Regions from separate parts of the Oceanobacillus sp. B139/18 genome, predicted to be linked through region 3. Evidence: riboswitches for the same ligand, from Rfam matches in the RefSeq annotation. Region 3 holds a riboswitch; each other region holds the start of a gene.
The links. A riboswitch is a leader RNA that binds a small molecule or an ion and turns the genes downstream of it on or off. The one in region 3 is predicted to bind thiamine pyrophosphate.

Region 1: it holds a riboswitch for thiamine pyrophosphate, as region 3 does, so the genes downstream of both, ACZSMY_RS14420 (ABC transporter ATP-binding protein) here and tenA (thiaminase II) in region 3, are expected to answer to the same signal.
Region 2: it holds a riboswitch for thiamine pyrophosphate, as region 3 does, so the genes downstream of both, ACZSMY_RS15935 (acetylornithine deacetylase) here and tenA (thiaminase II) in region 3, are expected to answer to the same signal.

The regions. Positions count from the first base shown of each region.
Region 1 covers NZ_JBVFXI010000004.1:366,333-369,618, reverse strand. The annotation lists gene ACZSMY_RS14425 (ABC transporter permease) at 1-623, opposite strand, end outside; gene ACZSMY_RS14420 (ABC transporter ATP-binding protein) at 627-1,400, opposite strand; TPP riboswitch at 1,544-1,653, opposite strand; TPP riboswitch at 1,758-1,858, opposite strand; gene ACZSMY_RS14415 (alanine/glycine:cation symporter family protein) at 2,509-3,286, opposite strand, start outside.
Region 2 covers NZ_JBVFXI010000005.1:213,388-216,673, reverse strand. The annotation lists gene ACZSMY_RS15945 (helix-turn-helix transcriptional regulator) at 1-53, shown strand, start outside; gene ACZSMY_RS15940 (MFS transporter) at 26-1,219, opposite strand; TPP riboswitch at 1,399-1,502, shown strand; gene ACZSMY_RS15935 (acetylornithine deacetylase) at 1,584-2,852, shown strand; gene tenA (thiaminase II) at 2,891-3,286, shown strand, end outside.
Region 3 covers NZ_JBVFXI010000001.1:990,284-993,569, forward strand. The annotation lists gene ACZSMY_RS04830 (uridine kinase) at 1-556, opposite strand, end outside; gene tenA (thiaminase II) at 856-1,542, opposite strand; TPP riboswitch at 1,634-1,736, opposite strand; gene ACZSMY_RS04840 (NAD(P)-dependent alcohol dehydrogenase) at 1,887-2,927, opposite strand; gene ACZSMY_RS04845 (NAD(P)/FAD-dependent oxidoreductase) at 3,247-3,286, opposite strand, start outside.

The sequences.
Region 1 (3,286 bases), on a different contig from region 3:
GTCATCATCCGACGACTAAAATACCCTAAACCAGCTTGTGCACCCAGCCACTCTCCAATTGCCGCTCCAATCACGCTCATTGGCACCGCTACTTTTAGCCCTGAAAAAAAAGAAGGCAGTGCGGATGGGACTTCTAATTTGAAAAAAAGAGCTCTTTTAGATGCACCTAATGTTTGAAATAATTCTTTCAGCTCTTTACTTGTTGATCGAAAACCATCGAAAGTACTGACAGTAATTGGAAAAAAGGTAATGATAATTGTAACGATAACTTTACTCCAGATGGAATAACCGAACCAAAGTACAAAAATGGGCGCCAATGCAATAATAGGAATAGTTTGTGATGCAATTAAAATAGGATAAATCGCTTGTTGTAATGTTTTAGATAGATTCATGCTTATTGCTAAAGCAACTCCCAGTACCAATGAAATCCCAAGACCAATGATAATAACAGCAAGCGTCATAGGAAGATGATGCAACAAGAGCTCTGTTTTTAATTCCCATAGCTTCTTCACGATTTCGGTTGGCGCTGGCAAAATAAATGATGTAGCGACAAACCCCGCTCCCGCTTCCCATATAAGCAAAAAGATTGTGATTAAAATAATAGAATAAAGATAATTTTTCATGCATTACACCCTCATCCGAAACTGATCTAGTAAATCATTTTTTAGCTCCGTCACTTCCTCTTTATCTAAATCGTATTGTCGTCTTGGACGTTCTAAAGGTACTTTAATTTCTTTTAATGTTGTAAATGGGGTATCCGTAATGACGAAAATGCGGTCAGACAAAAATAATGCTTCTGAAATATCATGTGTTATAAACAAAATAGTAGATTGCTGTTGTTCCCACTGTTCTAATAACCATTCCTGCATATATAACCTGGTCATTGCATCTAAGGCTGAAAAAGGTTCGTCCAACAACAACACATTAGATCCGGATAACGTGGCTCTTAAAAAGGAAACCCGTTGCCGCATCCCCCCAGATAATTCATGAGGGTATTTATTCTCGTATCCTTTTAACCCAAAGGCCTCCAGCAAGTTTTGAACAGTTCTTCTATCGAGATGATTTTCCTTTTGCAGTTCCAATGGAAGAGCTGCATTTTGTTGAACAGTCCGCCATGGCATCAATAAATCCTGTTGAGGCATATAACCAACTTTTCCAGAACGATTGGTTACTGGATCCTCGTTTAAATAGATAGTTCCGCTTTTCAGTTCCTCCAATCCGACAATTAGACGGAAAATTGTCGACTTGCCGGACCCACTTGCACCGATAATGCTTACAAATTCACCATCCGCAATAGAAAGATTCATATTTTTTAATATAGGAATTTTCCCTGCATCATTTTTGTAATAGAAATTTACGTTTTGAAACTGAAGAGCTATTTTTTTATTTTGTTCTCTCATCCTTCGTTCTCTACCTTCTTTCTAACAAAGAGTGTATTATTATGTCTTAAAAGCAATCATCAGCTAATCGAAAATGCATCCCTCCTTCCAAATAAAAAATACCCCAGACATGAAGCCCAGGGTACATACATTTCCTTATGATAGAAATTACTTTGCATGTTCCCTACGCTGGTCTCAACCAGATCAGGTTCTAAGGGTCTATATCTTACGGATAGTATCTCAACCAGCAACACTGGTCCCCCTACATTCTTATTAAATTGGTATCTCTTTTATTGAATTTATGACATAAGCATTAAAAAACCCATTCAACGAATACAGATGAATGGGAAATGAATACATAACTAGATTATTATCTACTTAAGTAAGTCATCACTTCCCTACGTTAGTCTTAACTAAATCAGGTTATAAGAGTCAAGTTTCCTTTCTCAGCGATAAAAATCGCTCCCCTAGTGATTATAGAAATATGAAATTTTTGATTCTATAAATGAACTTGTATGATTGAAAAATACGTTAAAATTCACAATGTTATTTTCATCAGCCACATCTATAGAGAACTGTAGGAAAAATAACTTAAAGTAGAATCTATTTAAACATATAAAATTATAATATGCAAATTATTCTAATTTATCTTTTAAAATCATGAGATTTGTTTGTATATAAAAAAAGATATATCCGCCTATTTTAATATGTTTTCAGGTGAAATTTGGTGAAATAATATAGGATATACAACGGTATAATAAAATAAAAAGAATAACTTTTACTGAGATACTCCTGTTATATGAGGATAGGAGCATCTATTATTTCTAAAGGTATTTTATAATAAATAAAACAGATTAAAAAGAACAGCTCAGCTTGGCTTACATAGCTGTCCTCTTGTAAACGGGACTCTTGTTACTGGAGAAGTGATATTATTTGGAAATCCTGAAGACAACCTTTTAGAACGAATAAATCCTATAGCTGCAATTAAATTCAATTATTGAGAAACCTAAAAAGTGACTTCCATGGATGCAAAGAAGTCACTTTTTATACGAATTGATTTCCCCTCAATTATTTCCTTTATATGTCCGATAGAAAATTACTGTAACTTTATCATTTATTACAGCAATCATTAACCAGCCAGCTTCTGCTTCCTCTCCTCCTCTTTTTCCTTTCTCCGTACTTCTCTAAATTTATTTGTTTCAGATACAATCACGCCGGATAATAAACAGAGCGCAATCAAGTTGGGCACTGCCATTAATCCATTGAATATATCCGCAAGATCCCATACTAACTGCACAGATTGAACCGCACCAAACAGGATAACCAGACAGAAAATGATTTTATAATAGATTGTATTTCGATCTCCAAAAATATAACCGAAGCATTTCTCCCCATAATAGGACCAGCCCAGAATAGTGGAATAAGCAAAGAAAATAAGGCCGAATACAACAATATAATTACCTAATCCAGGCAAGAAAAAGTCAAAAGCTTCTCCTGTAATGACAGGTGCTGCATCTGCTCCAAATTGCAAATGCAGCCCGCTCATCACCACAACAAGTCCGGTAATCGTACAAACCACGATCGTATCCAGAAATGTTCCTGTCATCGATACTAACGCCTGCCGCCCTGGATAATCCGTCTTCGCTGCCGCTGCCGCAATTGGCGCTGAACCAAGACCCGCTTCATTGGAGAACACCCCGCGGGCAATCCCGTATCGAATCGCTAAACCGATAGCTCCCCCGCCGACAGCTTCCGGATTAAATGCAGCCTCAAAAATAACTGCAAACGCCGCAGGAACTTCCGTAATATTTAAAATAACAATAATCAGTCCGCCAGCTATATAAAACAAAGCCAGAAATGGGACAAAGATAGCAGTTACTCTTCCAATGCCTCTCACTCCGCCAAGC
Region 2 (3,286 bases), on a different contig from region 3:
AGAAACTGTATGGTATGAGGCCAAGCTATTTTCGCAGGTTAAGCAATACATAAACTCCAGCCAGAATCATCATACATGCCCCGCAGATGATAAAAATCAGGTGTATGGAGACCCAATAAGATACAAGTCCGAAGAAACCTAAAGAAATAAAATTAGAAAAATAAAGCAGGACGGCATTGAAACTGAAACCTCTTCCCAGCATGTCTGGCGGAATATACTTTTGCAGTAAATAGACCCTGGATAATCCAGACAGCGGCAATCCGACTGCTACCCAGATAATTCCCAAAAAAAGCAGGGGGACAGCTGGTAAACCTCCTAAGAATAAAATGCCTGTCCCCCAGATAAGGGAGCTGAGAAGGTAGGTTTTTAGCGTAAATTGTTTAAAGATATAGGGAATAATCAGATTCACAATAATAACAATAATTCCAAACCATCCTGTTACAACGCTGTACCATACTTCTGCATTCGCCATCGTTTCTTGTAACAGTAATAACAGCCCAACCTGCCAAACCCAGGTGTTAAAGAAAACAATAAAAGCTGTCATCTCAAATAAGGAACGGATGGTTTTATGAGAACGGGGCCATATAGCAAATTCCCGGATGGCTGTGAATATATTAAAATGCTTTTTATCTGTCTGCTCTTCCTTTAAGGGAATGAATGATAGAAAAAGCGCGCTCAATAGATAGCTGAGTGCATCCAGCGTGAAAAAGTGGATTACACCAATGGTATTCATGAAGATAATGCTGAAAACAGGTCCTAAAACAGTCATTCCCCTTGTAACAGTGTCCGTTAAACTATTTACTGCGGGCCTCTCCCTTTCACTCGTGATAAGCGGGATGATTGCCCGATGCGCCGGATTATATAAGCATCCGCATAAATGAATCAAGATGCTTACAATAATTAGATGCCAGTAAGCAAGCTGATTGGAGAAGTCTAACAAAACTAACCCGATGAGAAGTGGAGAACGAAATAAATCGATACGAATTAACCATTTCATTTTAGAAATCCAGTCAGCAATAACTCCTCCAATCAATCCGAACAGCAGATAAGGAGCAACTTGAGCGATAGCAATCCCTGTGGTATACGCATTAGAAGCAGTTAAATCATAAGCAAGAAATAAAAGAGCCATGCCAGTCATCACATTCCCCAAATTGGAACTGGCAGTAGCAAGCAGATAGTTTCGGACACGTTTATTTTTTTTTATGATAGTTATGTACACTAGCTGTAACCTCCTTTGTAAGAAGGTTACAACGTATTCTGGATTTCATCTGTATTGATATTGCGCAAAAAAACAGCAATATGTATGTAGACAAGCGGGTATAGAATCATCCTTTCTTAAATTCTGCTTTACGCTTACAAATTCGTATGGTAACCTAAAAGGGATAAATACATACGCAATGGATCCACTAGGGGTGCTTATTAAGCTGAGAGAGGCATATTGTCTTGACCCTTACCAACCTGATCTAGTTCGTACTAGCGGAGGGAAGTGGGCGGATATGCCTTTAGGCAAATGAACCAAACTTTTCTGCCGCTCTCTAAATCAGGAGGCGGTTTTTTTTGCGTGCTGAAAAGGAGGTTTTTGAATGGATAGGGTAATTCAGGAGATTCGAAATCGAGAAGACGAATTAATAGCGCTTGTCAGTGATTTGATTCGTTTTGAAACACCAGCCCCGCCTGCAAGAAATACAGAGGCTATCCAAGCTTACATTGCGAACTACTTGAAGGAAATGAATTTTGAAACAGAACAATGGGAGGTTTATCCCGGTGACCCGAATGTCGTCGGCTGTTTACGTGGAACTGCTTCCGATACATACAACAGCTTGATTCTTAATGGGCATGTGGATGTCGCTTCTATAGAGGAAGGTGAAAACTGGAAGCATGCGCCATTTCAGCCAGCAGTGGAAGGACGTACATTATTTGGGCGGGGTGCAGCAGATATGAAAGGCGGTCTGGCAGCGTGTTTATTTGCGATGCGCATATTGCATGACCACCAGATTCGCCTTGGCGGGGATGTTATTCTGCAGTCCGTCATTGGGGAAGAGGTTGGGGAAGCAGGGACGAAGCAATGTGGAGAACGCGGGTATACAGCGGATTATGCCATCGTTGCAGATACAAGTCATTGTGAAATACATGGGCAAGGAGGCGTTATTACCGGCTGGATCACAGTGAAAAGTCCAATCACGCACCATGATGGTACACGTCGCCAGCTCATTCATGCAGGCGGCGGGATGAAAGGAGCCAGCGCCATTGAAAAGATGAATAAGCTCCTTATTGCGTTGCAGGAGCTGGAGCGACATTGGGCAGTGACCAAATCCTATCCAGGCTTTCCCCCAGGAACCAATACCATCAACCCGGCAGTGATTGAAGGAGGCAGACATGCTGCTTTTATTGCTGATGAATGCCGCCTATGGATTACCGTTCATTATTATCCCGATGAGACTTCTGAGCAGGTTGCTGCAGAAATTGAGTCCCATTTACGCAAGACGGCTGAAGCGGATGTCTGGATGCGGGATAATCCACCCGCCTTTGAATGGGGAGGCGAATCGATGATTGTGGACCGCGGTGAAATTTTCCCGTCTTTCTCCGTAGATAAAGAACATGCTGCTTTTGCGATGTTACAGGAGAGTCATAGCAAAGCTTTTGGCGAGGAAGCGAAAGTCCGAATGTCTGAAACAGTAACTGATGGCGGCTGGCTTGCAGCATACGGGATTCCGACGGTCTGCTATGGACCTGGTGAATTGAAGCACGCCCATGCCGTGGATGAGCAGGTAAACATCGACGAGTTAGTAGATTATACAGTGTCCCTGCTGCAATTTATTTTGAAATGGTGTCAAACAGAAAAACAGAAATAAGGCATTTATAAAAATGATGGAAAAGGGAGCGCATATACATGAAATTTACAGAACGTATTCGCAAGACAGCAGATTCGATTTGGGAGAAAAGCCACCAGCATCCATTTGTACAGGGGATTGGTAATGGAACACTCGATATGGAGTCATTTAAATTCTACATGTGTCAGGATTACAAGTATTTGATAGAGTACTCAAAAGTAATTGCGATGGGAACGGTGCTTGCAAAAGATTTAGATACCATGTCCGGCTTTGCTAAATCGCTGGATGAAACCCTGAATTTCGAAATGGAGCTTCATCGTCAGTATGCCGAGCGTCTCGGTATTTCCAGGGAGGAACTAGAATCTACGGTTCCAGGGCCTGTAACGCTGGCCTACAGCAGTAATATGATTGCAGAGGCACAGAAAGGTTCTTTAGCAGCATTGATTGCAGCGATT
Region 3 (3,286 bases):
AATAGTAGTCCTCTGCAGGATCCCATTGCTTATGCCAAGCCTCATCCGCATGCCCCTCTCTTACATTATGCCGATAACGGCGAACCTCAGGTAATACATCCACTAGAATCTTCAAATCAACAACATCAGAAAATTCGGGCAGCGAGCTATAAATTCCATCAAGAATAATGACCTTTGAGGGCTCTTTCGTTATGGAGGATGAGGCCAGACCGCTTTCAGCTGAAAAAGAAAAAGGATGATATTGAACGCTCTCCCCCGCTATAAGCGGTAACAATGCTTCTTTATGCAGACGTTGCCAGTCAATACATCTGCGACATTTCCATTCCGATGTAGTAGTATTCCATTCCTCGTCTGTAATCGTCGCGTCGAAAAACGCATCACACTGAATAACAGTTGCTCCTACGTGTGAAGCAACCTCAGCAGCCAGCGTAGATTTTCCTGCACCGCTCCCCCCGTCCAAAGCCACCACTAAGGGGCTGATTCGTCCTTTCAGGTATCCATTTATAGCGGATACGATTTGCTCGGAAGCTTTTCTTGTTACTTGAGTGTTTTTCACGATTATCCCTCCTCCGTGTCAGACACAAGATTAAATTCACTATCTACAAGTATTCATTTCTTTGGAATAAATGCTTATTAAACTAAATTTCCGGCTTCGGCTTGTTTGCTTCTTACCATTACGAAAATTATATCACAAGTAAATTAGCTGCATCGTGTTTTTAACAAAATTGCGCAGTTGGTATAATAAATACTTTTCCCTTCCAGTCCAAAAAAAGAACCCTCAGATAAATGAGAGTTCTTTAACATGGAACGAATAAACCGAACCCATTAAGAAATTGGAAGCCGTTCTGTTTCTTCTTAACGACTGTTCACTTTTTTACTTTCTGAAAGCCAGCCTTCAAGATTGTAGGACATTTCCCAGAAATGGAGTTCGTATTCTTTTGCGATAATAAATTGTTCTTTTACCTTCTCTTTTTCCTTATCATTCATATCTTCAACTAAAGTGTTTAGTAAATTAATCATTTCGGTAGTTGAATCTTGAAACCAGTCACTCGCATACATTTTAATCCAGTTACGATAAATTTCCGGCTCTGGAGTGGCATTTTCATTCACTTTTCCGATGTCCGCATATAACCAATAGCATGGCAGTATGGCAGCCACAGTATGTGCTAGATTTCCAGACAGGCTTGCTCGATACAAATGCGAAGTATAGGCATACGCAGTTGGCGCTGGTTTGAAGTTATCTAAATCTGCTTGTGTAATATTTAAAATCTCAGCGTGCTCGTTATGCACGGTCAGTTCAGCCTCTGCTGTAAAGCGCGCTTTATCAGCTAAAAGAGCAGTCAGCTTAAAATCTTCGGCCTGGGATGCTGCAATCGCGTGGATCTTACCGTAATGTTTTAAATAGTAAATATCTTGTAAAATATAATACTTAAATGTTTCTAGCGGCAAATCTCCTTTCACGATTCCTTGCACAAATGGGTGATGTAAACTTTGCTCCCAGCTTTCCTTCGTTGCAGCACGTAATTCATCCGTAAATTTCATAAAAAAAATCCTCCTTTAATCTTTTTTCTAAAGACTCGTAGAAGGAAGCATCTGCATACAAAAACATACACACGAAAAAATAGCGCATGGTTGTCTGCTTATTCTACTTCCCTCCGCTGGCCTTAACCAGATCAGGTTCTAAGGGTGCTAAATATACATTTATCTCAGCCGTTACGGCGCCCCTAGCAGAAAATTGAAATGTATTCGATTGTCTATTATGGTAGCAGAACAAATTGTTAAGTCAAGTCTTTTTTGTTTATAAGAAAATCAGCAAAGAAATAATCAAATCTATTAAAAAAATAGGTTTCCAAGAAGCTTAAAAAACTAGTGTGTTTCACTCGTTATCATGGATAAATCATTATCTTAATGCTAGTATCCTTCTGATTTACGGCGGTTTCTACAGCCTCTTTGATATTATCTAAACGATACTTATGGGTAATTACATCCTCGAGACCAAGGTCCTGACTGCCAATTGCCTGTATTGCTGTCGGATAACTGTTTGCATAGCGAAAAACACCGTGAATGTCGTATTCTGAATCGACGATATGGGTAATATCTACAGGTATTTCTGAGGATGCAGGTAATCCAACTAATACAATCCTTCCTCCGCGTTTCGTAATCGTCAGTGCATCCTGAACCGCCCGGCCATTACCTGAAGTTTCAACGGCGATATCCAAACCACTGCCAGCTGTTGCCTTTTCTATCTCCTCATGAATATTATCTTGTGTTGGATCAAATACCTTTGTCGCGCCAAATTTCTTCGCTAATTCTCTGCGATATGGTACCACATCCGAGCAATAGATTTCGTTCACTCCGAATATTTTCGCTGCCTTGATCGCTAACAGCCCAATAGGTCCTAAACCGGTTATCAGCATTTTATCATTGGGATGAACTTTTCCGCGCTGCATCGCATGAATGCCAACAGAAAGCGGTTCAATTAAAGCCCCTTCTTCATAGCTCATTTGATCCGGTATTTTAAACGCGAAATCACTGCGAATCGTGACATATTCAGACCAAGCTCCGTCAACTGGCGGAGTTGCCATAAATTGTACCTCCGGGCAGAGATTGTATCGGCCTGATTTACAATATTCACAAGTTCCGCATACCACACCCGGCTCGACAGCTACACGGTCGCCTGCCGCAAGATTCTCAACCTGACTGCCAGCTTTAACAATATCTCCTGCTAATTCATGCCCTAAAATGAGTGGTTCTTCTACGACATAACGCCCGATTTTTCCGTGTTCGTAGTAGTGCACATCAGAGCCGCATACACCGATACACTGCACTTTGATTAATACTTCATTTTCCTTTGGTTCTGGTATATTTATTTCCTTAACCTCAATATCCAATGGCTTATTTAGAACTGCTGCCTTCATCTTTTTCATTCCGCTACACCTCTTTGATATGTATTGTTTTGCCAAGCGTATAAATACGTCATCCTATACTATTTTGGAAAAATAGAGAGCTATAATTTTTTAAGAACATATTCTTCATTGTAACATGCGTGTTGATATACGATAAATAAACGTGCGATCTTTCTCTTTTTATAGAATACAATGTGCTATAAGCTCTTCCTCTATTTTCTTAGAACAGCTTCTCAATGTAAGGCATTCCATTTCCTCCAAAATTAAAACACTATCTTTGTTCGAGATAGTGTCAATAAGAAGATGGCATGTATCATTTAAGTTCATATTTTCTGCCTTATTATTTCGTATACAAGTGAGAAAGCAGCTTTCTGTTTTTT